2 regions of the Micromonospora sp. NBRC 101691 genome follow, and region 2 is predicted to be linked to the other one. Evidence: predicted binding sites of a transcription regulator. Region 2 holds the regulator's gene; the other holds the start of a gene.
What was found. Region 2 encodes HspR, which represses chaperone genes until heat shock. Its sites were predicted from a motif close to TTGAGTNNNNNNNACTCAA; they were not measured.
Positions count from the first base shown of each region.

Region 1: lon (endopeptidase La) is a predicted target of HspR. The motif match lies at 7,053-7,071, and genes of this name have one in related genera.

Region 1 covers NZ_BSTB01000004.1:85,947-100,156, forward strand. Annotated here, with positions in the region: gene QSK20_RS09175 (response regulator transcription factor) at 1-464, opposite strand, end outside; gene QSK20_RS09180 (sensor histidine kinase) at 461-1,636, opposite strand; gene QSK20_RS09185 (hypothetical protein) at 1,768-2,640, shown strand; gene QSK20_RS09190 (DEAD/DEAH box helicase) at 2,856-4,574, shown strand; gene lon (endopeptidase La) at 4,693-7,029, opposite strand; gene QSK20_RS09200 (histone-like nucleoid-structuring protein Lsr2) at 7,523-7,870, shown strand; gene QSK20_RS09205 (hypothetical protein) at 8,366-9,235, opposite strand; gene QSK20_RS09210 (helical backbone metal receptor) at 9,470-10,198, shown strand; gene QSK20_RS09215 (CBS domain-containing protein) at 10,211-10,906, opposite strand; gene QSK20_RS09220 (hypothetical protein) at 11,133-11,726, shown strand; gene QSK20_RS09225 (FKBP-type peptidyl-prolyl cis-trans isomerase) at 11,906-12,274, shown strand; gene QSK20_RS09230 (STAS domain-containing protein) at 12,330-12,896, opposite strand; gene QSK20_RS09235 (DUF3224 domain-containing protein) at 13,077-13,475, opposite strand; gene QSK20_RS09240 (L,D-transpeptidase) at 13,643-14,210, opposite strand, start outside.
Region 2 covers NZ_BSTB01000005.1:198,874-213,083, reverse strand. Annotated here, with positions in the region: gene QSK20_RS11575 (SPFH domain-containing protein) at 1-490, shown strand, start outside; gene QSK20_RS11570 (NAD(+)/NADH kinase) at 487-1,404, shown strand; gene QSK20_RS11565 (hypothetical protein) at 1,543-2,754, opposite strand; gene QSK20_RS11560 (GTPase) at 2,801-4,474, opposite strand; gene QSK20_RS11555 (ABC transporter) at 4,492-6,297, opposite strand; gene dnaK (molecular chaperone DnaK) at 6,494-8,350, shown strand; gene grpE (nucleotide exchange factor GrpE) at 8,398-9,063, shown strand; gene dnaJ (molecular chaperone DnaJ) at 9,149-10,330, shown strand; gene QSK20_RS11535 (heat shock protein transcriptional repressor HspR) at 10,418-10,858, shown strand; gene QSK20_RS11530 (hypothetical protein) at 11,120-11,350, shown strand; gene QSK20_RS11525 (hypothetical protein) at 11,503-11,928, opposite strand; gene QSK20_RS11520 (cation:proton antiporter) at 12,109-13,314, opposite strand; gene QSK20_RS11515 (cation:proton antiporter regulatory subunit) at 13,322-13,822, opposite strand; gene QSK20_RS11510 (beta propeller repeat protein) at 13,859-14,210, shown strand, end outside.

The DNA of each region.
Region 1 (14,210 bases), on a different contig from region 2:
CCGTACTCGGCCAACCGCAGCGTCTCCAGCTCCCGTGGCGTCAGTGGGCACGGTGGGATGCTCAACGCGTCGGCGGCCAGCGCCGGATCGACGTACCGGCCGCCGCCGCGCACCCGTCGGATCACGTCGGCCAGCGCGCCGGCCGGCGACCCCTTGGGCAGGAAACCACGCGCCCCGGCGGCGAGCGCGCGGGACAGGTGCGCGGGCCGCCCCCGACCGGTGAGGATCACCACCGCGCAGTCGGGCAGTACCCGGGCCAGTTCGGCGGTGACGCCGAACCCGTCCAGGCCGGGCATCTCCAGGTCGACCACGGCCACGTCGGGGCGGTGCGCCAGGGCGGCGGTCACCGCGGCGGGCCCGTCGGCGGCCTGCGCCACCACCGTCAGGTCCGGTTCCAGGTCCAGCAGGGCGCCGAGGGCCGCCCGGATCAGCTCCTCGTCGTCGGCGAGCAGGACGCGGATCATGCGGCTGCCGGCTCCCGGTCGCCCACCGCCCCGGCCGGCACGGTCGCCTCGACCGTGAAGACGTCGCCGTCACGCCGGACGGCGAGCACGCCGCCGACCGCCGCCAGCCGTTCGGTCAGGCCCTCCAGGCCGTGACTGCGGTCGCCCGGGCCGGCCGCCGGGGCCCCGTCGTTGGCGACGGTCATCCGGGCCGTCCCGTCCTCCAGGCTGATCTCGATCCGGCACCAGCCGGCCCGGCTGTGCCGCAGCACGTTGGTGCTCGCCTCCCGCAGCACCGCCGCGAACTGCGCGGCCGTCCCCGCCGGCAGTTCGCCGTCGGGAAGGAGCACGGTGGACCGTACGCCACAGGAGCGGAGCACCTGCCCGACGGCGGCGACCTGGTCGGCGAGGTCGACCCGCCGGTACCCGTGCACCGCGTCGCGGACCTCGTCCAGGGCGGTGGCGGCCAGTCGGCGCACCTCGTCGGCCTCCCGCCCGGCGCGCTCGGCGTCCACCGGGGCGAGCCGGGCGGCGAGTTCGGCCTTGAGGGCGATGACGGTCAACGCGTGCCCGAGCACGTCGTGCACGTCCCGTGCGAACCGCAGGCGCTCCTCGGTGGCGGCCAGCCGGGCCCGCGCCTCCTGCCCCTCCCGGGCCTGCACCAGCAGGTCCCAGAACCAGAACTGGAGACCGTTGACGGCGGCGATCCCCAGCCCGACGCCACCGGTGACGGTCACGTGCCGGACGACGGAACCACCGCCCAGTCCGGCCACCGTCACGGCGACGAGCAGCGCGCCGGCCGTGACGGGCAGCAGGGCCCGGACCGGGCCCAGCAGCGGTGCGGTGCCGACCACCGAGGCGCCCAGCCACGCCCAGCTCGGCCAGGAGCCGGCGGCCAACGGCGCGACCAGCGGCACGCTGAGCACCGCCGCGCCGACGAAGGCGAGGCGGCGACGGCGGCGCGTCCGGTCGTCCAGCCAGGGGGTGACGGCGGCGTGCACGGCCGCGCCCTGCGTGGCGGCGAAGAGGACGATGCCGACCGCTCCCCCGGCCAGCCGGAGGCCGTCGGTCTCGCGGAACAGCCCGACCGCGGGCAGGAGCAGACCGGCCCACAGCCCGCCGGCCAACGACAGCAGGGTGACCGTCCGGGCCCGGCGCAGCCGGTGGTCCGGGTCGGCGGAAGTGGTCGGCACGGCCCCGATGCTAGAGAACGACGCTCCGGCCGTCAGGCCCGCGACGCACGGGTACGCCGGGCGTTTCGCACGGCCGACCGGTGACACCGCGCGGATGGGTTCCGGGGGCGGGCACGCCGCAGGCTCGACGCATGACCGAAACGACGACCAGAACGACCCCGGTGCCCCGGACGACGACCGGGACGCCCGCCGTGGCCGCGCCGGTGGCGGGTCGACGCCGGCTGGTCCGCCCCGTACTGGAGATGCTCGCCGCCATGGTGGCGGGGATGCTCCTGCTCGACCCGTTCTGGGCGGTGGCCGCCGACCGCCTCGGCCGGACCGGCCTGCTCGACCGTCCCGACGTGGGCGTCGCGGTGATGGCCGTGGACATGGCGATCGGGATGACGGTGTGGATGCGGTACCGGCGGCACCCGTGGTCCGGGGTGGGTGAGATGGTCGCGGCGATGCTGTTGCCGCTGGCGCTGCTGGCCGTACCGTGGTGGGCCGGGCTGATCGGCGCGGACACCCTGATGCTCGGCGCGCACCTGCTGATGGTACCGGCGACGGTCGCGGTGGTGTGGCGTCGCCGGGACGAGCACCTCCACCCGGGCGGTCCGGCCCCGGCGGCGGGTCCGCTCGGCGGTCTGCTGCGTCGCCGCTGGCCGACCCTGCTGGCCCTGCTGATGACGGTCGACATGTGGTTCACGTCGAACGTGCCCTCGGCATGGTTGCTGCTGGTGCTGCCGACGGGCTACCTGGTGGTCGGCGCGTACCGGCGGCGGCTGGGCGACGGTCGGGCGCTCGCCGTGCAGGTGGCCGGGGCGCTCGTCTGGGGCGGGGTGGCGGTGGTGGCGGCGACCGCCGCCGAGCCGCTCGCCACCTGGCTGCTGGCGGCCGGCTGGCTCGCCCACTCGGCGTGGGATGTCGTGCACCACCGCCTGGATCGGGTGGTCCCACGCGGGTACGCCGAATGGTGCGCCGTCCTCGACGCCGCCGTGGGAGTCGCGATCCTGCTGACGCTCTGAGTCGTCCGTCCCGACTGTCGATCGGGGGTGCCCGGACCCGCCTGGTGGTCCGGACGGCAGCGGGACGACGTGGCCCGTCGACGGGGCCCGGCGGTGCGGACGGCGCCCGGTCGGGTGCCGTCCGCACCGGCGTACCGGACGGGCTTCGGAGCCCGCGCCGTCGATGTGGCCCGGTCGCCGCAACGTGACCACGGGGGTAATGGAAGGCTTGGCACATGAGTTCCGCACCTGTACGGCCCGAACCAGCGTCCGTCTCCACCGGTCCGGGCGACCCCGATCCGGCGAGCCCCTTCTCCGACCTCGGGCTGCGGCCCGAGTTGCTGGGCGCGTTGGCGTCCCTCGGCTACGAGGAGCCCACCCCGATCCAGCGGGAGGCGATCCCTCCCCTGCTGGCCGGTCGTGACCTGCTGGGTCAGGCGGCGACCGGCACCGGCAAGACCGCCGCCTTCGCGCTGCCCCTGCTGCACCGGCTGCCGGCCGAGCGGGAGTCGGGTGACCCGATGGCACTGGTGCTGACCCCGACCCGGGAGCTGGCCGTGCAGGTCTCCGAGGCGCTGCACCGGTACGGGCGGGAGCTGGGCGTGCGGGTGCTGCCGATCTACGGCGGGCAGCCCATCGGGCGGCAGCTGCGGGCGCTGGACGCCGGGGTGGACGTGGTGGTCGCCACGCCCGGCCGGGCGCTGGACCACATCGCCCGGGGCACGCTCCGGCTCGGGGGCCTCGCCACGGTGGTGCTCGACGAGGCCGACGAGATGCTCGACATGGGTTTCGCCGAGGACATCGAGGCGATCCTGGAGCACGCGCCCGCGCAGCGGCAGACGGTGCTCTTCTCAGCCACGATGCCGGCGCGCATCGACGGGATGGCCCGGCAGCACCTGACCGACCCGGTGCGCATCCTCATCGCCCGGGAGCCGGCCGTCGCCGGGGAGACGCCCCGGGTGCGGCAGCGCGCGTACATCGTGGCGCGGGCGCACAAGCCGGCCGCGCTGGGCCGGGTCCTGGACGTGGAGTCCCCCACCGCGGCGATCGTCTTCTGCCGCAGCCGGGAGGAGGTCGACCGGCTCACCGAGACGATGAACGGTCGGGGCTACCGGGCCGAGGCGCTGCACGGCGGGATGAGCCAGGAGCAGCGGGACCGGGTGATGGGACGACTGCGGGCCGGCACCGCCGACCTGCTGGTGGCCACCGACGTCGCCGCCCGGGGGCTGGACGTCGAACAGCTCACCCACGTGGTCAACTACGACGTCCCGTCGGCCCCTGAGTCGTACGTGCACCGGATCGGCCGGGTCGGCCGGGCGGGACGCGAGGGCGTGGCGATCACCCTCGCCGAACCCCGCGAGCACCGGATGCTCAAGACCATCGAACGGGTGACCGGCCAGCGGATCGTCATCGACAAGATCCCCACGGTGGCCGACCTGCGGACCCGACGGCTGGAGCTGACCCAGGCGGCGCTGCGGGAGAGCCTGCTGGAGGACGACCTGGAGCCGTTCCGGGTGATCGTCGAGTCGCTGTCCGACGAGTTCGACCTGATGGAGGTCGCGCTCGCCGCGGTGAAACTCGCGCACGAGGCCGCCGGGCCGGGCGCCGACGACGAGGAGGAGATCCCGCAGGCGCCGGTCCGTGCTCCCCGCGAGACCCGGCCCGGGTTCGAGAGCCGGGGCGAGCGCCGTCCGTCCCGGTCCCGCGCGGGCGGGACGACCCAGGTCTTCATCGGGCTGGGCCGGCGGGCCGGGGTCCGTCCCCAGGACCTGGTCGGGGCGATCACCGGGGAGACCCGGCTCAGCGGCCGGGACATCGGCTCGATCGAGATCGCCGACCGGTTCTCCCTGGTGGAGGTACCCCAGGCGGTGGCCGACGAGGTGATCGCCGGGCTGCGCGACAGCACCATCAAGGGCCGCAAGGCGACCGTACGCCGCGACCGCGACCAGCGCTGACCCTCCTCGCGTGTGAGCAGGGTGGTAGCAGGGGCCCCCTGTTACCGCTTTTTGCCGAGCAGGGGTCCCTTGCAGTGCCCGGGGCACTGCAAGGGACCCCTGCTACCAACCAACCCGGTCAGGCAGCGGCGAGCGCGGGACCGGTGCGGGTGTCGGCGTCGGCGTCGGCGGGACGCAGCGCCACGGCGAGCACGTCCGCCACGTCGGCGAGGGTGTGGATGGTGAGCGCCTCGCGGACCTCGGTCGGCAGGTCGTCGAGGTCCGGCGCGTTCCGGGCCGGGACGACCACCTCGGTCAGGCCGGCCCGGTGCGCGGCGAGCAGTTTCTGCTTCACCCCGCCGATGGGCAGCACCCGGCCGGAGAGGGTCACCTCACCGGTCATCCCGACCTCCGGGCGGACCGGTCGACCGCTGACCAGCGAGGCGAGCGCGGTGACCATGGTGATGCCGGCGCTCGGACCGTCCTTGGGCACCGCCCCGGCCGGTACGTGCAGGTGGATCCGCCGCCCGGCGAGGGCGTTCGGGTCCAGGCCGAGCTGGCGACCGTGTGAGCGCAGGTACGACAGCGCGATGTGCCCGGACTCCTTCATCACGTCGCCGAGCTGCCCGGTGAGGGTCAGCCCCGGCTCGCCGTCCATGCCGGTCGCCTCGACGAAGAGCACGTCGCCACCGGCGCCGGTGACGGCCAGGCCGGTCGCCACCCCCGGGACGGCGGTCCGCTCCGCCGACTCGGGCGTGAACCTCGGGCGGCCCAGGTAGCGGGCCAGGTCGTCGACGTCGACGTGGAGCGGTCCCGGCTCGGTCGCCAGCGTCACGGCGACCTTGCGCAGGATCCGCGCCAGGGCCCGGTCGAGCTGCCGTACGCCCGCCTCGCGGGTGTGCTCGGCAGCGATCCGGGCCAGCGCGGCGTCGGTGATCGTCACCTCCTCGGCGGTCAGCCCGGCCCGGTCCCGCTGCCGGGGCAGCAGGTGGTCCCGGGCGATGGCCACCTTCTCCTCCTCGGTGTAGCCGTCCAGGTTGACCAGCTCCATCCGGTCCAGCAGCGGGCCGGGGATGTTCTCCACCACGTTCGCGGTGGCGAGGAAGAGCACGTCGGACAGGTCGAGGTCGACTTCGAGGTAGTGGTCGCGGAAGGTGTGGTTCTGCGCCGGGTCGAGCACCTCCAGCAGGGCGGCGGCGGGGTCGCCGGCGTACCCGGCGGCGAGCTTGTCGACCTCGTCGAGAAGCACGACCGGGTTCATCGAGCCCGCCTCGCGCAGCGCCCGGACGATCCGGCCGGGCAGCGCGCCGACGTAGGTGCGCCGGTGGCCACGGATCTCGGCCTCGTCGCGGACGCCGCCCAGGGAGACCCGGACGAACTTCCGGCCGAGGGCGCGGGCCACCGACTCGCCGAGGCTGGTCTTGCCGACGCCGGGCGGGCCGGCGAGGGCGAGCACCGCGCCGGAACCGCGTCCGCCGACCACACCGAGGTTCCGCTCGGCGCGCCGGTTGCGCACCGCGAGGTACTCCAGGATGCGGTCCTTGACGTCGGCCAGGCCGGCGTGGTCGGCGTCGAGCACGGCGCGGGCCGCGGCCAGGTCGGTGTCGTCCTCGGTACGGGTGGTCCAGGGCATCTCCAGGACGGTGTCCAGCCAGGTACGGATCCAGCCGGCCTCCGGGGAGGCGTCACTGGCCCGCTCCAGCCGGCCGACCTCGCGCAGCGCCGCCTCGCGGACCTTCTCCGGCAGGTCGGCGGCCTCGACCCGGGCCCGGTAGTCGGCGGAGCCGTCCGGCTCGTCCTCGCCGAGTTCCTTGCGGATGGCGGCGAGCTGCTGGCGGAGCAGGAACTCCCGCTGGGACTTCTCCAGGCCCTCCCGGACGTCGTTGTTGATCCGCTCGCTGACCTCCTGCTCGGCGAGGTGGTCCCGGACCCAGTTCACGAGGAGTTCGAGCCGGGCCGTGACGTCCGGGGCGGCGAGCAGCTGGGTCTTCTGGCCGAGGGTCAGCCAGGAGACGTAGCCCGCGGAGTCGGCGAGCTCCGACAGGTCGGTCATCCGCTCGATCGCGTCGATTACCTGCCATGCGCCGCGTTGCTGGAGCACCGAGGTCATCAGCGCGCGGTACTCGCGGGCGAGTTCCCGGGCCCGGCCGGCGGGAGCGGGCTCGGGCAGTTCGGTGGCCTCGACCCAGAGGGCGGCGCCGGGTCCGGGGACGCCGGAGCCGATCCGGGCCCGGGTCAGGCCACGGACGACGGCGGCCGGTTCGCCGCTGGGCAGCCGGCCGACCTTCTCGATGGTGGCGACCGCGCCGACCGGGCCGTACTCGCCGTCGATACGGGGCACGGCGAGCAGCTTCTGGTCGCCGGTGGCACGGGCGGCGTCGACCGCGGCCTGGGTGGTCGGGTCGAGGGTCACCGGGATGACCATGCCGGGCAGCAGGACGGTGTCGGTCAGGGGCAGTACGGGAAGAGTTGCCATCGAACACCTGCCATCGCGTTGACTTGAGCGTGCCTGACTCAAGTCGGCGCACGGTCACCTTGTTCCGACGTGTGACCCACGCCACGGCCCGAGTGGGCGGGACGGGCGGTGCCCCGACGGACCGGACAAGCACCGTGGAGATCGGCGGTGAGCTGCACGTCCCGGAACGGACCGGGAAGCGGATGTCCGCTTCGCCGCTGCGTAAACTCCGGGTGGCCGACCGGACGGAGGCAGCCGCGCTCGCGGGCCGAGTGGGACTACTCGGCGCCGGAACGGTATTCGCCATCGCGGCGCGGGTTCCCCGACGCCCGCCCGGTGAGCTTCGGAGACGGTCGGCGGCGAGACCCGCCGACTGGCAATTTCCATGCCGGGGCGGGTTTTCACCCGCCTGGTGCGCACCATGGAATGCCGAAGGCCGCGCATTGTTGCGGATTTGCCGTGCGATACGTCAAACTCTTAGCCACACCCCGCCACGCGCAAGGAGTAATGGACGATGGCCAGGAAAGTAATCACAGTTCTCACGGACGACCTCGACGGCGGAAAGGCCGACCGGACGGTCGAGTTCGGGCTCGACGGCGTCATGTACACCATCGATGTGTCGGACGAAAACGCGGGGGTCCTGCGTAAGGCTCTGGACCCGTACATCGCCGCTGGCCGTCGCATCGGCCGGGGCGTCGTGGAGAGCAACCGGGGAGCCCGCCGTCCGGGGCGTCCGGCGACGTCCGGAATGGATCGTGAGCAGAACCGCGCGATCCGCGAATGGGCCACGAAGAACGGCTACGAGATTTCCGAGCGTGGCCGCATCCCCGTGTCGGTCGTCGAGGCGTACAAGAACCGCTGATCAACCGGCCGACATAACCATCCGGAGCCCGGACGTCACGCTGGGAAATCCCAGGCGTCGGCCGGGCCACCCTTTCCACCGGTCCCGCCAAGGGCTCCGCTGCCCGCTTTCCGCGCCGCACGGCCTCCGCCGGCCAGGGCCGATGGCACGCGGTCACCACCGTCCCGGTGCCGCGTCGACCGGTCCGGCCGGCCGGCGGCCGGCCCTCGCGGGTCGCGGTCGACACGGTCGCGCAGAACCGTGGCCGGGCTTCACGCCGAGCATCGGACGTCCGCCGGCCGGAGCACCGACCGGCCGGCCCGCGTGACCGCCGGAGGCAGCGGGACCGCCCGCGGGTCCCGTTTCCCACCGGGGGGGTGGGCGAGCGGTATTCGTGGACCCGGAACGCGTCGACTGCCGACGATGTCCTTTCACGTTCGCCCGCCCGACGGACCGGGGTCGCCGGGCGACGTCCACCGGTTCGGGCACGGCCCGGCCGGTGGGCCCCGCGCGGAGTCAGTCGAAGGTGAGATGGTCGAAGTCGAACCGGTGCGCCATCTCGCCACGACGGGACCGCAGCGCCTCGAAGTCCCGTCCGAGGTCACTGCGCGGCACCAGGTCCGGTTCGCCGGCGTCGATCCGACGCAGGTGCTCACCGATCGCGGTGACGGCCAGGTCCCCGGCCAGCCGCGCGGCGTCGACCCCGCAGGAGAAGCGGTGCTCCCAGAGCAGGACCCGCTCGACCAGACAGCGGCCGGGACGTACCTCGGCCCAGGCCCAGCCCTCGACGGAGCCGTTCGTCCAACGCACGTGCAGACCGCGCACGATGGGGTCGACGAGCTGCCGTGCGACGTACGCCTCGACCGCGGCGGCACGGGCGATCGCGCCCAGGTCGTTGACGTGGCCGCTGCGCCCGTCGGGCAGTCGGCCGACGATGTCCCGGAAACCCACCGGCTGCTCGGCCTCCGGGTCGCCCGGTTCCGGCATGCCGGCGGTGTAGCCACGGGCGTCCACCAGGTACTCCGCCACCCGACGCGCGTGCGGACCGGGCCGCAGGGTGGCGGACTGGATCCGGAGCACCGCCAGGCCGACCGCCGTGTAGACCGCGTCACGCATCCGGATCTCGCGCTGCGCCTCCGGCGCCGGGGTGGTGAACTCCACGGCGAACACCGGTCGTCCGGTACCGCCGTCACACACCACGACGTCGAGGGTGGCCCGACCGGCGGTGCTCCACTGGTGGCCGGTGATCCCCGGCGGACGGCCCGACACGAGCTCACCGAGGCGGCGGGCGGTGTGCACGACATGGCCACCACGCTCCAGGAGGGGGCCACGTCCGGCGGCGAGCGGACGCAGCCGGGAGCCGTCGTCGGGTCCGGTGCTCGTCATCTGTCCCACGTTCCATCCCTCGGTGCCGGGCCAGAGTGCCGGGCCAGAGTGTAGGACGGAGTCGGCGGTCACCCGCCGGGCGGCCCACCCCGGCCTCCCCGCGCCTCCGGCGGGACGTGCCGTGCCGGTGTCGCGCGCGGTTCCGGGCGGCACCGGGACCGCCACCACGTCGTGGGACCCCCGGATCGGGCATCATCGACATCGGCCGACCGGCCGGGACGGGGAGGTGCGGAGATGCGGGTGGTGTCCCTGGTGCCGTCGCTCACCGAGGCGGTGGCGGTCACCCTGCCCGGTGTGCTGGTCGGCGCGACCGACTGGTGCACCCACCCCGCCGGTCTGACCGTCACCCGGGTCGGCGGCAGCAAGTACCCGGACCTCGACCGGGTGCTCGCGCTCCGCCCGGACGTCGTGCTGCTCAACGTCGAGGAGAACCGCCGCGAGGACGCCGACGCCCTGGCCGCCGCCGGCGTACCGGTGCGCGTCACCTATCCCCGCACCGTGCCGCAGGCCCTCACCGAACTGGGCGAGCTGCTCGCCGCGCTCGGCGCGTCCGGCGAACCGGAGTGGCTGGCCGCCGCCCGGCGTGCCTGGGCGACCCCGCCGGCCCCGGCCGGGCCCCGGCGCGCGGTCGTGCCGGTCTGGCGCCGGCCGTGGGTGGTGCTCGGCGGCGACACCTTCGCCGGGGACGTGCTGCACCGGCTCGGCGTGCACAACCTCTACGCCGACCATCCGGAACGCTACCCCCGCCCCGGCCTCGACGAGCTGCGCGACCACCGGCCGGAGCTGGTGGTGCTGCCGGACGAGCCGTACCGGTTCACCGCCGAGGACGGCCCGGACGCCTTTCCCGGCGTGCCCTGCGCGCTCCTCTCCGGCCGGCACCTGACCTGGTACGGCCCGTCGCTGGCCGAGGCGCCCACGGTGCTCGCGGAGCAACTCGCCCGGCGGCTCACGCACCCCGGTTGAACGACCTCCCGGTCACGCCACCGGGGTGACTCCGGGCGCCCACTCCAGGGTGACCGTGTCGTCCACCTCGTAGCCGAGGGTGCTGACCACCTGGGTCACGCCGCTGACCTGCCCGGCGAGGCGGACCGCCAGCTCGGCGGAGCTGCGTCGGTCGACCCGGCCGTCCAGGGCCACCTCGCCGTGCCGCACCCGGACGGTGACCAGCCCGTCCCGGACGGCGAGCACCCGGCGCAGCACCTCCTGCACCACGTCCTCGCGGATCTCCGAGTCCCGACGCAGGTGCACCCGTAACAGGTCCGCGCGGGTGACGATGCCGACCAGCCGGCCAAGGTCGTCCAGCACGGGCAGACGCTTGACCTGTTCCCGGTCCATCAACCGGGCCGCCGCCGGCAGGGACGCCCCGGGGTGGGTGGTGACCGCCGGCGCGGTCATCAGCTCCTCGGCCACCATCGCATCGGCCTTGACGCGCGCGTCGCGGCGACGCCGACCCTCGAAGATCCGACGCTCGTCCGGGCGGCCGGCCCGCTCGACCTTGTGCAGCAGGTCCGCCTCGGAGACCACCCCGCGCACCCGGCGGAAGCCGTCCACCACCGGGACCGCGCTGATCCCCCGCCGGACCAGCAGGTCCACGACCTCCCGGTACGGGGTCTGTCCGTCGACCGTCGCGACGTCCACGGTCATCACGTCGCCCACCTGCCACGTTCTCATGCCGACCTCCCTGTCGTCCCGTGCACACCGGACGCTATGGCCGGCGCCGTCGGGCGAGGCAGAGGCGAAGGCACCGGAAGACCCCGGGACCTCCGGCCCGCGAAGGACCCCCGGGAAGGGGGCGAAGGTCCCGCCGGACGCGGGACCGGACGGCCCTGCTCCCGGCGACCGCGAGGGGATGGAATGGATTCGTCACCGGGAAGCGGTGCGAGGCACGAGGAAGGACGTGGACACCATGACCGCCACGATCGAGCGGGCCACCACCCGCACCACCACTCCGGCGGCACCGACCGGCACCCACCGCAACGGAACCCCGACCGTCGGGACCACCCGGACCCGGGCCGCCCGGTACGTCTTCGCCGGCATCCGGATCGCGCTGGGGTGGACCTTCCTCTGGGCCTTCCTCGACAAGACCTTCGGCCTCGGCTTCGCCACCGAGGCCCAGAACGCCTGGATCGACGGGGGCAGCCCGACCAAGGGCTTCCTGGCCTTCGGCGCCGAGGGACCGTTCCAGGGCCTCTACCACGACATCGCCGGCGCGGTCTGGGCCGACTGGCTGTTCATGGCGGGCCTGCTCGGCATCGGCCTGGCCCTGCTGCTCGGCATCGGCATGCGGATCGCGGCCGTCGCCGGTGGCCTGCTCTACGTGATGATGTGGACGGTGGTCCTGCCTCCCGAGAACAACCCCGTCATGGACGAGCACCTGATCAACGCGGCCCTGCTGGCCGGTCTCGCGCTGGTCGCCGCCGGGGACACCCTCGGCCTCGGCCGGGCCTGGGCGAAGCTCCCCCTCGTCCAGCGGTTCCCCTGGCTGCGCTGACCACGCACCGGCACCACGGCGGACGTCACCACCCGGTGGCGTCCGCCGCGTCGTGTCCGCCCCGGCGGAAGGCCCGGCCGTCCGGGGAGCCGAGCGCGTGGACGTCCTGCCGGGCATCGGCAGCTGACGATCCGGCAGGATCGACCGGGACAGTGATCCCGCGAGGCAGGAGAACCAGGATGAACAAGCCCGAGGTGGGTCCGATCGAGGGCGCCCCGCCCGCCGATCTGGTCGTCGAGGACATCACGGTCGGCGATGGCCCCGAGGCGGAGCGGGGGCAGCTGGTCACCGTGCACTACGTCGGGGTGTCCCACTCCACCGGACGGGAGTTCGACGCCTCCTGGAACCGGGGCGAGACCTTCCAGTTCGGGCTCGGCGCCGGCCAGGTCATCGCCGGCTGGGACCAGGGCGTGGTGGGGATGCGGGTCGGCGGCCGACGCCGGCTCACCATCCCGCCGCACCTGGGCTACGGCAACCGGGGCGCCGGGGGCGTCATAAAGCCGGGCGAGACGCTGGTCTTCGTGGTCGACCTGCTCGGCGTCCGCTGACCCGCGAGTGTCGGGGTCGTCGGTGCGCCGGCGGCCCCGACCGGCGGGTCGCCGGTCAGACCGCCGCGAGAGGCCGGTAGGGCAGCCCCGGGCGGGTCCGGCCCTGCGGCGCCGGACGCCGGTCGGCCGGCACCCGGGAACGGGACGCGTCGGTGACCGCCCACGACCGCCGCACCGGAGCGGCGGCGAAGGGCGCCGCGTCGCCCGGCGGGGTCGGCACCGGCACGTCGGCGCGTTGGTCCTCCCGGGACGCGCGCGGGGTCTCCGCCGGGGGCCGCCCGGCCGGCAGCGTGAGCCGCGGCGCGTCCTCCACCGGGATGACCCGGTGCAGGCCGGTGCCGTGGAGCACCCGCAGGATCATCGGGTGCGGGTCGACCAGCACCAGCTCCCCGCCCCGGGCCCGGACGCCCAGGTGCGCGGCGACCAGGGTGCGGATCGCGGCGGCCGAGAAGACCGGCACGGCGGAGAGGTCGAGTCGCAGCAGGGGCCGGGGCGGCTGGGCCCAGAGCACCGACCGGAACTGGGCCACCGTCGCGATGTCGATCTCGCCGGACACCCGCACGTCGACCACCCGGTCACCGACGCTGACCTCGACCTCGAGCCGGTCGCTGCGCTGCCTCATGACCTCGAATCTAGGCGGTAGCACCGACACTTTCCTCCTGCCGCGGACCGATCCCCGGGTACGCCCCGGGTCGGGTCCGGGAAAACCCCTCACCCTCCCGGAGGAGGACCCGCTCCACCCGCCGCCGCCAGCGCCGCCGCGACGTCAGCTCTCGACGGCGCCGCCAGAGGCGAGCCCGGGTCAGCTCTCGACGGTGTAGTCGAAGGTGAACCCGCGCTCGCCGTCGACCAGCAGGATCTCCATGGTGCCGGTCAGCCCGGCCAGTTCCCCGGTGCCGGTGTCCGGGACCACCTGGATGGTCAGCGAGCCCGCGCCCCGCTCCATCACTCCGCAGTGCTGGAGGACGAAGCTGCCCGGCCGGCCGTGCAGCGTGCCCACCACCCGTTCGAGGCCGACGTAGCCGCCCGAGCCCGGCCGGGCCGACTCGGCCTTGAGTAGGTGGGCGACGCTGGAGGCCTGGAGATCCCCCTGGAACTCCTTGGTCACGACGACCCGGGCCAGCCGGCCGCCCGCGCGGTCGTCGTAGGGCGGTTGCTCGTCCCAGATGAGGTCGACGGCGCCGACGGCACGGACACGCATGACTGACTCCCCCCGGGTGCCACCCGATGGGATCATGATGCCGCACCGGGGGCGTCGTCGCAGGTCCGCCACCCGGTCGGACCTGCCGCGACGCCCGGCCGGGCCCGACACCGTACGCCGGGCCCGGCGGAGGTCCGGCACCGGCCGACCGCCCGGTGCCGGACGGGTCAGCCGCCGCTGCCGGTGGAGGCGGGACCGGGCGTCGCCCCGGCGGCCGGCGCCGCGGGACTACCGGTCGGCGCGGGCCGCAGGTTTCCCGGCACCGGCAGCGCGCTGCCCTTCACGAACTCCTCCCAACCGACGTTCCAGGCGGTCCAGCCGTTGCCCGGCTGCAACGGCACCTCGGTGCCCTTCACCGTGATCAGGTCCCCGACCTGGGTGATGCCCATCAACCAGTCGGCGGCGCTGGCGGAGACGTTGGCGCAGCCGTGCGAGACGTTGGTGTTGCCCTGGTCTCCCTCCGACCACGGGGCGGAGTGGATGAACTCACCGCCCCAGGTGTAGCGCTGGGCGTCGTCCACGTCGACCACGTAGCCGCCGTTCGGTTCACCCCGGGTGTCGAAGGTGGTCCGCTCGTGCTTCTCCATGATCACCATCCGGCCGCTGGAACTGGGCGTGCTCGGCTTGCCGAGACTCACCGGGATCCGGCGCAGGAGCCGACCGTCCTGGAACACCGACATCTGCTTGGTGGCGTTGTCGATCTCCAGCGCCACCTGGCGGCCGATCTGCGAGGTG
Region 2 (14,210 bases):
GGCCCAGGCCGTCGAGCAGGAGCGCTCGATCGCGGAGAACGAACTCCAGAACAAGATCGAGCTGGCCCGCCGGGAACAGCAGCTCGTGGAGCAGCACGGCGCGAACACCCGCCGTCGGGCCGAACTGGACGCCGCCGCCGAACTCGCCGCCGCCCAGGGCAAGGCGGAACGCGAGAAGGTCGCCGACGCGGCCGCCGCCGAACGTGCCCGGGTGCTCTCCACCGCCGAGGCCGAGAAGGAGCGTGTCCTCGCCGCCGCGAAGGCCGACGGGGTACGCGCGCTCGGCCACGCCGAGGCGGAGGCCGAGGCGGCCCGGCTGGCGGCGTACGCCCAGCTTCCGGTCGAGGTGCTGCACGCCCTCGCGCTGCGCGAGCTGGCCGGTCAGCTGCCGCAGATCGGTCAGCTCACCGTCACCCCGGACCTGCTCTCCGGCCTGCTGACCCGACTCGGCGGAAGCGACCTGACCCGGCTCGGCGGGAGCGACCGGTGAGCGCCACCCTGGCCCCCCGGGTCGTGGTCGTCAGCCGGCGCAGCGAGCTGGACGAACTGCTCGCGCGGCACGGCACCCGCGCTGCGGCGGCGTGGTACCTGAAGGCCCGTGGCGGTGACCTGGCCGAGGTGGTCCACCGGCACGAGCTGCTCCAGGCGGCGCTGACCACGGTCGGCGCGGCCGTACCGGCCGACTGGCGACGCGGCTCGGTCGACCGGGACGACCTGCCCCGCTTCCTCTTCGCCCCGGAGGACGTCGTGGTCGCGGTCGGCCCGGACGGACTGGTCGCCAACGTCGCCAAGTACCTCGACCGGCAGCCGGTCGTCGGGGTCGACCCCGACCCGGGTCGCAACGCCGGCATCCTGGTCCGCTCCACACCCGGCCAGGTGGCCGACCTGCTCCGGGCGGTCGTCGCCGGCCGGGCCGCCATCGAACGGCGGACCATGGCACGCGCCGTCCTCGACGACGGACAGGAGCTGGTCGGCCTCAACGAGGTGTACGTCGGTCACGTGTCCCACCAGTCCGCCCGGTACCTGCTCGCCGAGAACGCCGACGGGCGGACCCGACGGGAGCGCCAGTCCTCCTCCGGCCTGGTGGTGAGCAGCGGAACCGGGGCGACCGGCTGGTGCGCGTCGATCGCCCGGGACCGTCCGGACCCGCCCCGGCTGCCCACCCCGGACGAGCCGGCGCTCTGCTGGTTCGTCCGGGAGGCCTGGCCGTCTCCGGTGACCGGGGCCAGCCTCACCGCCGGTCGGCTGGGCACCGACGGCACCCTGGAGCTGACCGCCGAGTCCGACGGCCTGGTCGCCTTCGCCGACGGTCTGGAGTCGGACCGGCTCACCCTGGCCTGGGGCCAGCGGATCACCCTCTCCGTCGCCGCCCGTCACCTGGCACTGGTGACCGGAGCCCACTAGCCGACTGTTCTGGTTGCCGGCTTGCTGGCTGGCTTGGTTGGTTGGTTGGTTGGTTGCAGGGGACCCTTCCTCGGCAAAAAACGGTAGGAAGGGGCCCCTGCAGGCACCTGAGGCCCCGGCGGGAAGGGGCAGAGCGGGTCAGTCGTCGGTGAGGTGGTGGCGGTTGGCCTCGATCCAGGCGTGCAGGGCCGCCGGGTCGTCGGGGTCGACGCCGTCGGCCATCAGCTGGGCCACCGCCGCCGTGGCGGGACTGCGCCGCTCGCCGGTGCTGTAGAGGCGGGCGAACTCCGGCACCATCTCCTCGATCGCGCTGTCCGTCTGGCTGGCCGCGGACTCGGGCAGGCCGCGCCGCCGTGCGGCGTACCCGGCCCAGCCACGCAGCACCCGGGGAAGCAGGGCGGCGTCGTCCATGTCCAGTACGGCCCGCCGGTGCACCCAGTCGAGCAGGAACAGCTCGGCCACCGTCGGGCTCCACCGCAGCGGGTCGGCGTCCGGGAAGCTCGCCGCGTGGTCCAGCAGCAGGCTCAGGCAGAAGTGCAGGGACGCCAGCTCCGGGCCGTCCATGGTGTCGAGGCCGAACCGGGCGGCCTCCGGCGCGGCGAGGAACTGGCGTACCAGCGCGGTGCGCTCGGCCGGGGTGAGCGGTTCCGGGTCCACCGGGGTCCGGACGGGGCGGGGCAGCAGGGCCAGCCGGGCCCCGGCGATCGTCCGGTCGGTGGCGAGGGAGCCCTCGCCGGGCAGGTCGCCGAGGTCGTCGGTGATCGCCAGGTGGCGGGACACCTCGCTGTGCAGCCGGGCCGGGTCCTCCGTCCGGAACCAGGTCAGCTCGTCGGTGGCGCACATCTGCCGGACCTGCTCCAGGATCCGTTCGGCCGGTCCGCCGACGAAGATGTCCTTGGTGATGCCGATGTTGTGGTCGACCAGGGCGACCATGGCGTGCTCCGGCCCGCCGGCCGCCTCGTCGTAGGCGAAGGTGGCGAGGTAGGAGGTCTGGTCGCCGTACACGTCGCCGTAGGCCCAGCAGCCGGTGAGGTGTACCCGGCCGAGCTGGTCGGACCAGGACGGGGCCTGGGCGCCGGGCTTGACCCGGTCGGCGCCCTCGGCGTCCGGCACGAGTCGGGCGAACACCCGCCGGATGGTGGTGGCCGAGGCGGTCCGCCGACGGGACGTGGCGGCGAGGAAGCCGCCCACGAACTCCCGTACGGCCGTGCTGCGGTCGGACTCCGCGACCGCGTAGACGCTGCCGAGCAGCGCGGTGCCGAGCATCTCGGCGTCGAGGGCGCAGTCGAGCCGGCTCACGTCGCGGGCTGCGTGCAGTACCGCGTCGTAGGGGGTGTGAGGCGTGGCCATGGATCGACCCTACGCCGCCGGAACCCCGGCGGGAGGAAGGCCGGGATCACTTCTTTCCGGCCGCCACCCGCAGCGCGTCCCGGGCTTCGGTGTACGAGGTGAGGACCGCGCGGACCGGGGTCAGCACGTGCTCCTCGCCGACCCCGGCCACGGCGGCGGTGAGTCGTCGCTCCGCGCGGAGCCGGGTGCGCCGGGCCGCCCAGCGGACGACCGGCCGGGTCACCGCCGCGACCAGTAGTCCGGCGAGCAGCCCACCGAGCAGCAGCAGCGTCGGCAGCGGCACCTCGCCGACCATCGGCTCGTCCGGATCGGGCAGGCCGAGGGCGTTCAACGCGTACCCGAGCACCAGCCAGGCCAGCCCGGCGACGGCGGTGAGTGTCACCAACCACTGGAGCGCGCCGACCAGTCGCCACCACAGGGGCCGCTCGGGCACGTCGAGGTCGGTGCCGGCGACCGCCCGGTCCAGCGCGTCCGGCACGTCGCCGAGGCGGGACCGGGCCGCGCCGGTGACCGCCGCCGGCCACGGCCCCGGCAGGTCGCCGCCGGCCCGCTCGGCCACCGTCCGGACGGCCAGCCCCAACGCCGAGCGTTGGGCGGCGGTCGGGTCGGGTACGGAGGTCGCGGCGACCGGCTTCGCGGGCTCGTCGGCCGACCCGTCGGCCGAGCCCGAGCCGGGCAGGTGCAACCGCCGCAGCGGGTCCGGCCGCAGGCGACGCCAGCCACGGACCAGCGGCCAGCCGGTGGCACCCGTCGCCCGGTGCCGGTACGCCTGTTCGACCGCCGTGGTCACCGCCGGCACCCCGGCCGCTCCGGCCAGCGCGCCGGTCAGGGCACGGGTGCCGGCGGCGTCCGGCCCGGTGCCGGCGGGTTCCGGGCCGACCAGGTCGGCGAAGCGCTCCACGACGGTGTCGATGTCGCCGGCCAGCCGTCGCAGGGACGCCTGCCGCTCGGCGACCGTCGACTCCAGGCTGGCCCGCAGTTCGGTGGTGCCGGAGGGGTCGACGGCGGTGGTGGCGAGCAGCGGCACCCCGGTCAGGCCGTCGGCGTCGAGCAGCCGGCGCAGGTCGTCGAGGACCCGGGGCACCTCGGCCGGGGGCAGCCGGTCGGCCTGGTTGAGCACGACCAGGGTGACGTCCCGGTGCCGGTGGAACTCGCGCAGGTAGGCGGTGTGCACCAGCCGGTCGGCGTACTTCTGCGGGTCGACCACCCAGATGACCAGGTCGACCAGGCCGAGCAGCCGGTCGACCTCCAGCCGGTGGGCGTGCTGCACCGAGTCGAAGTCGGGCAGGTCGAGCAGGACCAGCCCGTGCAGGGCGGACTCGTCGTCGCCGTCCAGGGCGCTCTCCCGGATGAACCGGTGCCGGGGCAGCACGCCGATCCAGTCGAGCAGCCGGGTCGCGCCGTCGAGCGGTCCCCACACGCAGGCGTGCGCCACACCGGTGGTGGGTCGGCGTACCCCGACCGGGGAGAGGTCCAGCCGGGCGAGCGCGTTGAACAGGCTGGACTTGCCGCTGCCGGTCGCCCCGGCCAGGGCGACCACGGTGTGGTCGCGGGAGAGGGCGAGTCGGGTGCCGGCCCGTTCGACCAGGGTGTGCGCCGGGACGAGCCGTTCGTCGGGCAGGTGGCCGTCGACGGCGGTGAGGAACCGGCGGACCGCGTCGAGGCGGGTGATCAGGTCGTCCGGGTCGACCCGGGTTCCGCCCCGGAGCGCCTCCCGCATCCGGCCGACGAATCCGGTCACCGGGTCACGTCCAGGTCGGCGCGCTCCCGGGCCTCGGCCACCCGCTCGGCGGCGGCCCGCAGGTCGGCGGCGGTGTCCGCCTCCGGCCGGGCGCTCGCGGTACGGGCCAGGAACCGGGCGGCCTCCTCGTCGAGCAGCGTGTCGATCCGTTCCAGCAGGTCGCCCCGGGCCTGGCGGGCGAGGTTGCGGACCGCCTGGTCGCCGAAGATCGCCTGGAGGACGGCCTGCGCGGCGACCGTGGTGCCCGCTCCGGTGGCCACCTCCAGACCGGTCGGCACGAAGGCGGTCGAGGCGAACACCGCGATCATCACGGCGAGGCCGGTGGCGTTGACCGCGTACGCCGCCGTGCGGGCGACGAAGCGTTTGTCGCCGCCCTCGGTGCGGACCAGGTCCAGCACGCCCCGCTGCCAGTCGCGGACCAGCCGCTCGGCGCGTTCCGGCAGGTCGGCGGAGGGATGCGCCAGGTCCGGTTCGAGCAGCGCCGCGCCGGCCGGGTGGGCCCGCCACCCGGTGTACGCGTTCTCGGCCGCCTCGGCGGCCACCCCGCGCAGCAGGGTGACCAGCTGGGACTCGATGGCGTCGCGCAGCTCGTTGGCGGGGGCCGGTCGCCCGGTGACGGCGGCGACGACGCGGTCGCGGAGCCGACCGATCCGCGCCTCCAGGGTGCGGAAGAACTCGCCGGTGCCGACGAACTCCTGCCAGCGGGCCAGCACCTCGCCCCGGAGCAGCCGACCGTCGGAGAGGCCCTGCTCGACGGTGCGCTGGGCACCGCGGTACGCGCCGCGTACCCGGTCGTCGAGCGCGTCGGCGGCGGTGGTCTGCTCGTCGGCGGCCTCGGCGAGGGTTTCGGTGATCGGGCCGAGCGCGGCGAGCGCGCCGTCGAGGGTCTGTCGGACCACGGCGGCGCGGGCCTCGGCGTCGGCGGCGAGTCGGGCGAACCACTCACCCAGTGGCGCCGTCACCCGTTCCGGCAGCAGCCCCTGCCCGTCGACCTGGGTCTCCGGCAGGACGAAGAGGGGTGCCGCGCCCAGGTCGTGGGTGGCGAGCATCTCGGCGAGGTGGGCGGAGACCTCCTCGGTGGCCTCCGGCGGAACCCGGTCCAGGACGAGGGCGATGGCCGCTCCCCGGGCCCGCGCGTTGTGCAGCAGTTCCCAGGGGACCGCGTCGGCGTACCGGGCGGCGGTGGTGACGAAGAGCCAGAGGTCGGCGGCGGCGAGGAGTTGCCCGGCCAGCGCCCGGTTGGCGTCGACCACCGAGTCGATGTCCGGCGCGTCGAGGAAGGCCAGCCCGGGTGGGAGCGCGGGCGCGGTGACCAGTTGCAGGGTGCGCGGGTCCTCGCTGGGCTCGCTGGTCCGGGTCAGCCCGGGCAGCAGTTCGCCCTGCCGGAACCAGCCCGAGTCGGCCGGGTTGCAGACCAGCACCGGTGACCGGGTGGTGGGCCGGAGCACCCCGGCGGCGCTTACCCGGGCCTGGACCAGGCTGTTGACCAGGGTCGACTTGCCCGCGCCGGTGGAGCCGCCGACCACCACCAGCAGCGGGGCGTCGAGTCGGGCGAGCCGGGGCAGGAGGTAGTCGTCGAGCTGGTCGGTGAGGGCGGCGGCGTTGCGCCGGGCCGGTTCGGCGGAGGGCAGGTCGAGCGGGAAGCGGGCGGCCGTGGCCGCGGCGCGTAGGCCGGCGAGGGCGGTGGACAGGTCGTCCCCGGGTGTCCCGGTCGGGTCCTCTGCGGCGGTGGCTGCTCCGCTGTGGGTGGCGGCGACGGCGGGCGCGCCGGAGTGGGTGGCGGATTCCCCGTGCGTCGTCACCGCTAAAGCGTGCCCGACCGGTGCAAGGGAAGACAACAGCGGGGTCCGGTGTTAAGGGTTGCGTCGGGTCGGCTCAACCCCGACTTGACGATCGCGGCAGGCGTGGCACTATTGAGTCAAGTCCACTCAACTTGCGGTGGGTGTTCTTCGGGCGGTGCCCGTCACCTGCTCAACGTAACGAAGCGAGGAAGCGAAGATGGCACGTGCGGTCGGTATCGACCTCGGCACGACGAACTCCTGCGTCAGCGTTCTCGAGGGCGGTGAGCCCACCGTCATCGCCAACGCTGAGGGCTCGCGTACGACCCCGTCGATCGTCGCGTTCGCCCGTAACGGCGAGGTGCTCGTCGGTGAGGTCGCCAAGCGTCAGGCGGTGACCAACCCGGACCGGACCATCCGGTCGGTCAAGCGGGAGATCGGCACCAACTGGACCGTCGACATCGACGGCAAGAAGTACACCCCGCAGGAGATCTCGGCCCGGACGCTGATGAAGCTCAAGCGGGACGCCGAGGCGTACCTGGGCGAGCAGATCACCGACGCGGTGATCACCGTCCCGGCGTACTTCAACGACGGCCAGCGTCAGGCCACCAAGGAGGCCGGCGAGATCGCCGGCTTCAACGTGCTGCGGATCGTGAACGAGCCGACCGCCGCCGCCCTGGCGTACGGGCTGGACAAGGGCTCCAAGGAGCAGACCGTCCTGGTCTTCGACCTCGGTGGTGGCACCTTCGACGTCTCCCTGCTGGAGCTGGCCGAGGGCGTCGTCGAGGTCAAGTCCACCAGCGGTGACAACCAGCTCGGTGGCGACGACTGGGACCAGCGGATCATCGACCACCTGGTGAAGACCTTCCGGGGCGAGCACGGCATCGACCTCTCCCAGGACAAGATGGCCCTCCAGCGGCTCCGCGAGGCCGCCGAGAAGGCCAAGATCGAGCTGTCCGCCGCCACCAACACCAACATCAACCTGCCGTACATCACCGCCGGTTCGGCCGGCCCGCTGCACCTGGACGTGACGCTCAGCCGCGCCGAGTTCCAGCGGATGACGCAGGACCTGCTGGACCGCTGCAAGGGTCCGTTCGAGCAGGCCGTCAAGGACGCCGGGATCAAGGTCGCCGACGTCGACCACGTCATCCTGGTCGGTGGCTCGACCCGGATGCCGGCCGTGACCGACCTGGTCAAGCAGCTCACCGGCCGCGACCCCAACAAGGGCGTCAACCCGGACGAGGTCGTCGCGGTCGGCGCGGCGCTCCAGGCCGGCGTGCTCAAGGGCGAGGTCAAGGACGTCCTGCTGCTCGACGTGACCCCGCTGAGCCTGGGCATCGAGACCAAGGGCGGCATCTTCACCAAGCTGATCGAGCGGAACACCACCATCCCGACCAAGCGGTCCGAGGTGTTCACCACCGCCGACGACAACCAGCCGTCCGTGCTGATCCAGGTCTTCCAGGGCGAGCGGGAGATCGCCGCCTACAACAAGAAGCTCGGCACCTTCGAGCTGACCGGCCTCCCGCCCGCGCCGCGTGGCGTGCCGCAGATCGAGGTCACCTTCGACATCGACGCCAACGGCATCGTCAACGTGCACGCCAAGGACCTGGGCACCGGCAAGGAACAGAAGATGACGATCACCGGCGGCTCCTCGCTGCCGAAGGACGACATCGAGCGGATGCGCCGGGACGCCGAGGACCACGCGGAGGAGGACAAGCGCCGCCGCGAGGACGCCGAGACCCGCAACGTGGCCGAGGCGCTCCAGTGGCAGACCGAGAAGTTCCTCGCCGAGAGCGGCGACAAGCTGCCGGGCGAGAACCGCGACCAGATCAACGAGGCGCTCGGCGAGCTGCGCGGTGCGCTCGGTGGCCAGGACATCGAGAAGATCAAGTCGGCCCACGAGCGGCTCGCGCAGGTCTCCCAGCAGGCCGGCTCGCTGCTCTACGCCCAGCAGCAGGGTGAGCAGGGCGAGCAGCCGGGCGCGGCCGGGGCCGCCGGTGGCGCGCCGGGCGGCGCCAAGGGCGGTGCCGACGACGTGGTCGACGCCGAGATCGTCGACGAGGACGGGAAGAAGTGACGTCCCACCCCGTCACGAACCCACGGCAGAGGGATTGAGGTAGCCGCATGACGGACAAGCCACGCGCCACCGACCCGGAGGAGACCCCCGGTTCGGTGCCGGGTGACTCCGCGACGCCGGCCGGCGGGGACGAAGCCGAATCCGCGGCGGGACTGGTCGAGGAGGCCGAGGTGGTGGTCGACGAGGTCTCCTCGACCGTCGACGAGACGGCCTCGGACGGCGCGCCGGTGGTCGACGCCCCGGCACGGCCGGCCGACGGAGCCCCGGCCGCCCCGCTCGGGGCCGAGCTGGAGGCGCTCCGGGCGGAGCTGGAGGAACGCACCCGGGACCTGCAACGGGTCTCGGCCGAGTACGCCAACTACCGCAAGCGGGTCGATCGGGACCGGGCTCTGGTCGGCGAACAGGCGACCGGCGCGGTGCTCACCGCGCTGCTGCCGATCCTCGACGACCTCGACCGGGCCCGTGAGCACGGCGACCTGGTGGGCCCGTTCGGCACGGTGGCCGAGCAGCTCACCACGGCACTGGGCAAGTTCGGCCTCACCGTCTTCGGTGAGCAGGGCGACCCCTTCGACCCGACCCGGCACGAGGCGGTCGCGCACCAGACCTCGGCCGAGGTCAGCGAGCCGACCTGCGTCCAGGTGATGCGCCGGGGCTACCAGCTCGGCGAGCGCCTGCTGCGGCCCGCGATGGTCGCGGTCGCCGATCCGGAGTAGTACGAGACCGTGACCGGGTCCTCCCGTCCACCGGCACCGGGTGGACGGGAGGCCCGGTGCACGTCGGGTGGAAGGGGGTGGACCGGTGAGTTCCAAGGACTGGCTGGAGAAGGACTTCTACGCCGTGCTCGGCGTGGACAAGTCCGCCTCCTCGGACGACATCAAGAAGGCGTACCGGAAACTGGCCCGGGAGTCCCACCCGGACCACAACCCGGACGACCCGCAGGCCGAGGAGCGGTTCAAGGCCGCCTCCGAGGCGTACAACGTGCTCTCCGACGACAAGCGGCGTCGGGAGTACGACGAGATGCGTACGCTCTTCGGCTCGGGCGCGTTCCGGCGCAACGCCCGGGGCGCGGGCGGTGGCGTACCGTTCGACGTCTCCGACCTGTTCGGCGGCGGCGGCGCGGGTGGCGGTGACCGCCGGTTCGGTGGGTTCAACCCCTCCGACCTGTTCGGGTCGATGTTCTCCGGCGGAGGTGGGGGCGGCCCGGCCCGGCCGCGTGGTCCGGCCCGGGGCCGGGACGTCGAGGCCGAGGTCGCGTTGGACTTCCCCGACGCGGTACGCGGCGTGACCCTCCCGTTGACGCTGCGCGCGCCGGGGGTCTGCGACACCTGCCACGGGGACGGGGCCAAGCCCGGCACCCGACCGGTGACCTGTGCCCAGTGCCACGGCTCCGGGATGGTGAACCGCAACCAGGGGTCGTTCAGCTTCGCCGAGCCCTGCCGCAACTGCCAGGGTGTCGGCACGATCGTCGAGGAGAAGTGCCCCGAGTGCCGGGGCACCGGCGGGGTCACCAAGACCCGCACCCTCAACGTCCGGTTCCCCGCCGGGGTGGCCGACGGGCAGAAGATCCGGCTGGCCGGCCGGGGCGAGCCGGGCGAGCGCGGCGGCCCGGCGGGCGACCTCTTCGTGCACGTGAAGGTTCGTCCCGACGACCTGTTCGGGCGGAGCGGGGACGATCTGACCCTGACCGTGCCGATCACCTTCGCGGAGGCGACGCTCGGCACCGACCTGCGGGTGCCCACGCTGGACGGGGCGGTGACCCTGCGGGTGCCGCCGGGCACGCCCGGCGGCCGGGTCCTGCGGGCCCGGGGCAAGGGCGTGGTCCGCCGTGACGGACAGGCCGGTGACCTGCTGGTCACCCTGGACGTGGTGGTCCCGGCCCGCCTCTCCGACGAGGCGCGCGCCGCGTTGGAGGAGTTCGCCGCGCACACCCCGGCGGCGGCCCGGGAACATCTCGACGCGCGGGTGCGTCGCATCAGTTAGCAACACGTTGCTTCAGGCAACGCGTCGGTTCGGTGGGCAGCGCGTCGGTTCGGTCGGCACGGTGGAGCACACGCGGAGGTGAGCGGGATGGCGGACGGGTTCGTCGGCTCGGGTGACCCTGCCTACGACGCCAAGGTACTCATGATCTCGGTCGCGGCACGGATGGCGGGCATGCACCCGCAGACGCTGCGGCAGTACGACCGGCTCGGGTTGGTGCAGGCGGGGCGGGCGGCCGGTGGTGGTCGCCGCTACAGCGTCCGGGACGTGGTGCTGCTGCGTGAGGTGCAGCGGCTCAGCCAGGACGACGGGGTCAACCTGGCCGGCATCAAGCGGATCATCGGCCTGGAGCAGCTCCTGGAGCAGGCCCAGGCCCGGCTCGCCGAGATGGAGACGGAGCTGAACGCCGCGTACCGGCGGATCGCCGAGCTGGAGGCGATGGCCCGCTTCCCCGGCCGGGAGATCGTCCCCACCACCCGCACCTCCACCGCACTGGTGGTGTGGCGGCCCCGCCGCCCCAACGACCGCTGACTCCCGCCTCTGCTGCGGTGGTGGTGGTAGCAGGGGTCCCCTGTTACCGCTTTTTGATGAGCAGGGGTCCCCTGCTACCACCCTCACCACCGCTGACCACCCTGCACCGTCCTCCTGGTGCAGGGTGGTGCCCTGTTCCGGGAACCGCCGGCCCGGCCGGCTCCGCCCGACTAGCCTCGGAACCAGGTCGAGTCCGCACCAGCCGGGCCCACCGTCGTGGCCGAGCGGAGCCAGGGGCGGGTGACGGCAAGGGGGAGGCGCATGACGGAGCCGGCGAAGAAGGTGGCACAGCAGGCCGAGGAGCGCCTGGACCGGGTCGCCGAGACGGTGCGGGAGAAGTTCGACGCCATCACCGGGAGTCGGTTCGCCGGCAAGCCCGGCCGGGCCGTCGAGCGTCGGAGCACCGCCGAGGGCGACCGGGCCGGGCCGGACCGGACGGCACCGCGACCGGGGCCGGGCGGGAAGGGCCGGAAGCACGGCGCAGGCACCTGAGGCACGGGCCGGGATCCACGGGGGGTCCCGGCCCGTTTCCCGTGCATCCCGGCCTGTGCCTCAGCAGCCCGGCCGGTTTGCCGGGCGGACGGGCCCTGGCGGGGAGTCGCGCCCCGGCTGTCGTTGCCGCCGGGGTGACGCCCGTTCCCCGCTCAGCCGAGCCGGCGGTTCTCCCGGACCAGGCCGCCCTCGCACCAGTCGTGGTAGTCGAAGAGGTCGGGCCGTTCCATGAGCACCCGGGCGTTGTAGGCCCAGGTGCGGACCAGGTGGTCGCCGGTCAGTTCGGCCTGCTCGACCAGCTTGCGCAGACGACGCTTCGGGTGGGCGCGGAACTGGGTGCGGATGCCGTCGGCGGCGTAGATGTAGAGGCAGTGCAGCGCGAACCGCCGGGCCGGGCAGGCGGGGTCCATGGCGAGCTCGAAGAGGGTCGGGACCAGGTGGTCACCGGCGACGAGCAGGTCCCAGTCCGGCGGCATCGATGCCAGCGGCACCGAGTCCGGCTGGTACGCCCACGTCCGCAGCTCCGCCGGAGACGGGTCGACGGGATTGGCGAAGCCGGGGAACGTCGACTCGGGCACGTACCGGCAGCCTTCCGCTCGTGCCCGCGGGGCGTACCGGGTGTCCGCGGGAACCTGGTGTGCTGGGGCGAAACGGTAGCGCGGCCCGGCGCGGCGGCGGAAGACCTCGGCGGGACGGATTCAGCGACCGTCGGCCGGGCCGGTTCCCCCTTCCGGGCGACCCGGCCGGCCGACGTCGCGTCAGTCCGGGGTCGGGACCGGTTCCACCGGTCGGGCCGCCGCCCGACGCCGCAGCCACTGCTTGAACCAGGCGAAATCCGGCAGGCGGGCGAGCATCGGGCCGGTCACCACGGTGATCAGCACGTACGCGGTGGCGAGCGCGGCCAGCCCGGCGGGGACCTCGCCGCTGGCCACCGCCAGTCCGGCGATGACGATGGAGAACTCGCCCCGGGGCACCAGGGCGAGCCCGGCTCGCCATCGCCCGGGTTCGGCGATGCCGGCCCGGCGGGCGGCCAGGTATCCGGTGATCGTCTTCGTGCCCATGGTCACCAGGGCCAGGGCGAGCGCCGGCAGCAGCACGGGCGGGATGTCCCGGGGGTCGGTGACCAGGCCGAAGAAGACGAAGAAGACTGCGGCGAAGAGGTCCCGCAGCGGGGTGAGCAACTCGGTCGCGTGGTGTGCCACCGGACCGGAGAGCGCGATGCCGACCAGGAACGCGCCGACTGCGGCCGACACCTGGAGCTTCGCCGCGATGCCGGCGACCAGCAGGGTCATCCCGAGCACCCCGAGCAGCAGCGCCTCCGGGTCCTTCGCGGACATCGCGGTGGAGATGAGGTCGCCGTACCGGATCGCCACGACCAGCACCAGCAGCACCGTCCCGACCGCGATGGCCAGGGCGATCCCGCCGCCGAGCAGCCCGACGCCGGCCAGCAGCGCGGTGACCAACGGCAGGTAGAGCGCCATGGCCAGGTCCTCGATCACCAGCACCGAGAGGACCACCGGTGTCTCCCGGTTACCGACCCGACCCAGGTCGGCGAGGACCTTGGCGATCACCCCGGACGAGGAGACCCAGGTGATGCCGGCGAGCACCACGGCGGCGATCCAGTCCCAGCCGAGCAGCAGCGCGAACGCCGCGCCGGGCAGAGCGTTGAGGACGGCGTCGATCAGGCCTGCCGGGGCCGCCGAGCGCAGGTTGCCGACCAGCTCGTTCGCCGAGTACTCCAGGCCGAGCATGACCAGCAGGAGGATGACGCCGATCTCCGCGCCGACGGCGAAGAACTCCTCGCTGGCGTGCATCTCCAGGATGCCGCCGTGCCCGACGGCGAGCCCGGCGAGGAGGTAGAGCGGGATGGGGGAGAGACCGATCCGGCGGCTGAGCCGGCCGAGGAGACCGAGGAGGAAGAGCAGCGCCCCGACCTCGATGAGCAGCGTCGTGAAGTCGTGCATCCGCGCCTCAGCCGTCCGGGTCGCTGTCGGCGAGGATGGCTGTGACCCCGTCGAGCCCCTTGCGGTTGCCGACCACGACCACCACGTCACCGGCCTCGAAGCGGAAGGTGGGGCCGGGCGAGACGATCACCTCGCCGCCGCGCAGCACCGCCACGATGGAGGCGCTGGTGCGGGTCCGGGCCTTGGTGTCGCCGAGCCGGCGGTTGACGTACTTCGAGCCGGCCGGGATGGCGATCTGCTCGGTGAGCAGCCCGGCGGCCTGCTCCCGCAGCCCGGTGAGCTGACCGAGCATCAGCGACGCGCCGAGGATGTCGGCCAGCGCCTCCGCCTCGTCGTCGGTCAGGGGTATGTCGTGCTGGCAGGAATCGGGATCATCAGGGTCGTAGAGGACAAGATCACGTCGGCCGTTGCGGTGGGACACCACGCCGAGCCGGCGTCCGGACTCCGTCAACAGGTCGTGACGTACACCGATTCCCGGTAGGGCAGTCTGTTCGACACGTACTCGCACGGCGGTCACGGTACGGTACCGGCGCGAAGGAGGGCCATGACCGAGCGGCGTTGTCGGTGGCTGGTCACACTGCTGCTCGTACCAGCTCTGGCGGGCTGCGCGATCGGGGACGTCCGGCGCCGACCGCCGGCTCCTCCGACCCCACCGGTTCCGTCGACACCGGCGACGACGCTGCCGCCGGCCTCCTTCGACGAGGTACGCCAGGTGCGGGTCGCCGTGCCCGAACGGTACGACCGGCCGTACGTCGAGTTCAGCGACGCGCGGAACGGTTACGCCCTCTTCGCCACGTGCGACGGGACGCCGCCGGGTCCCGCCTGTCCGGCCCTGCTCTACGGCACCGCCGACGGTGGTCGGTCCTGGCGGGAGCTGCGGCATCCCCGCCCGATCG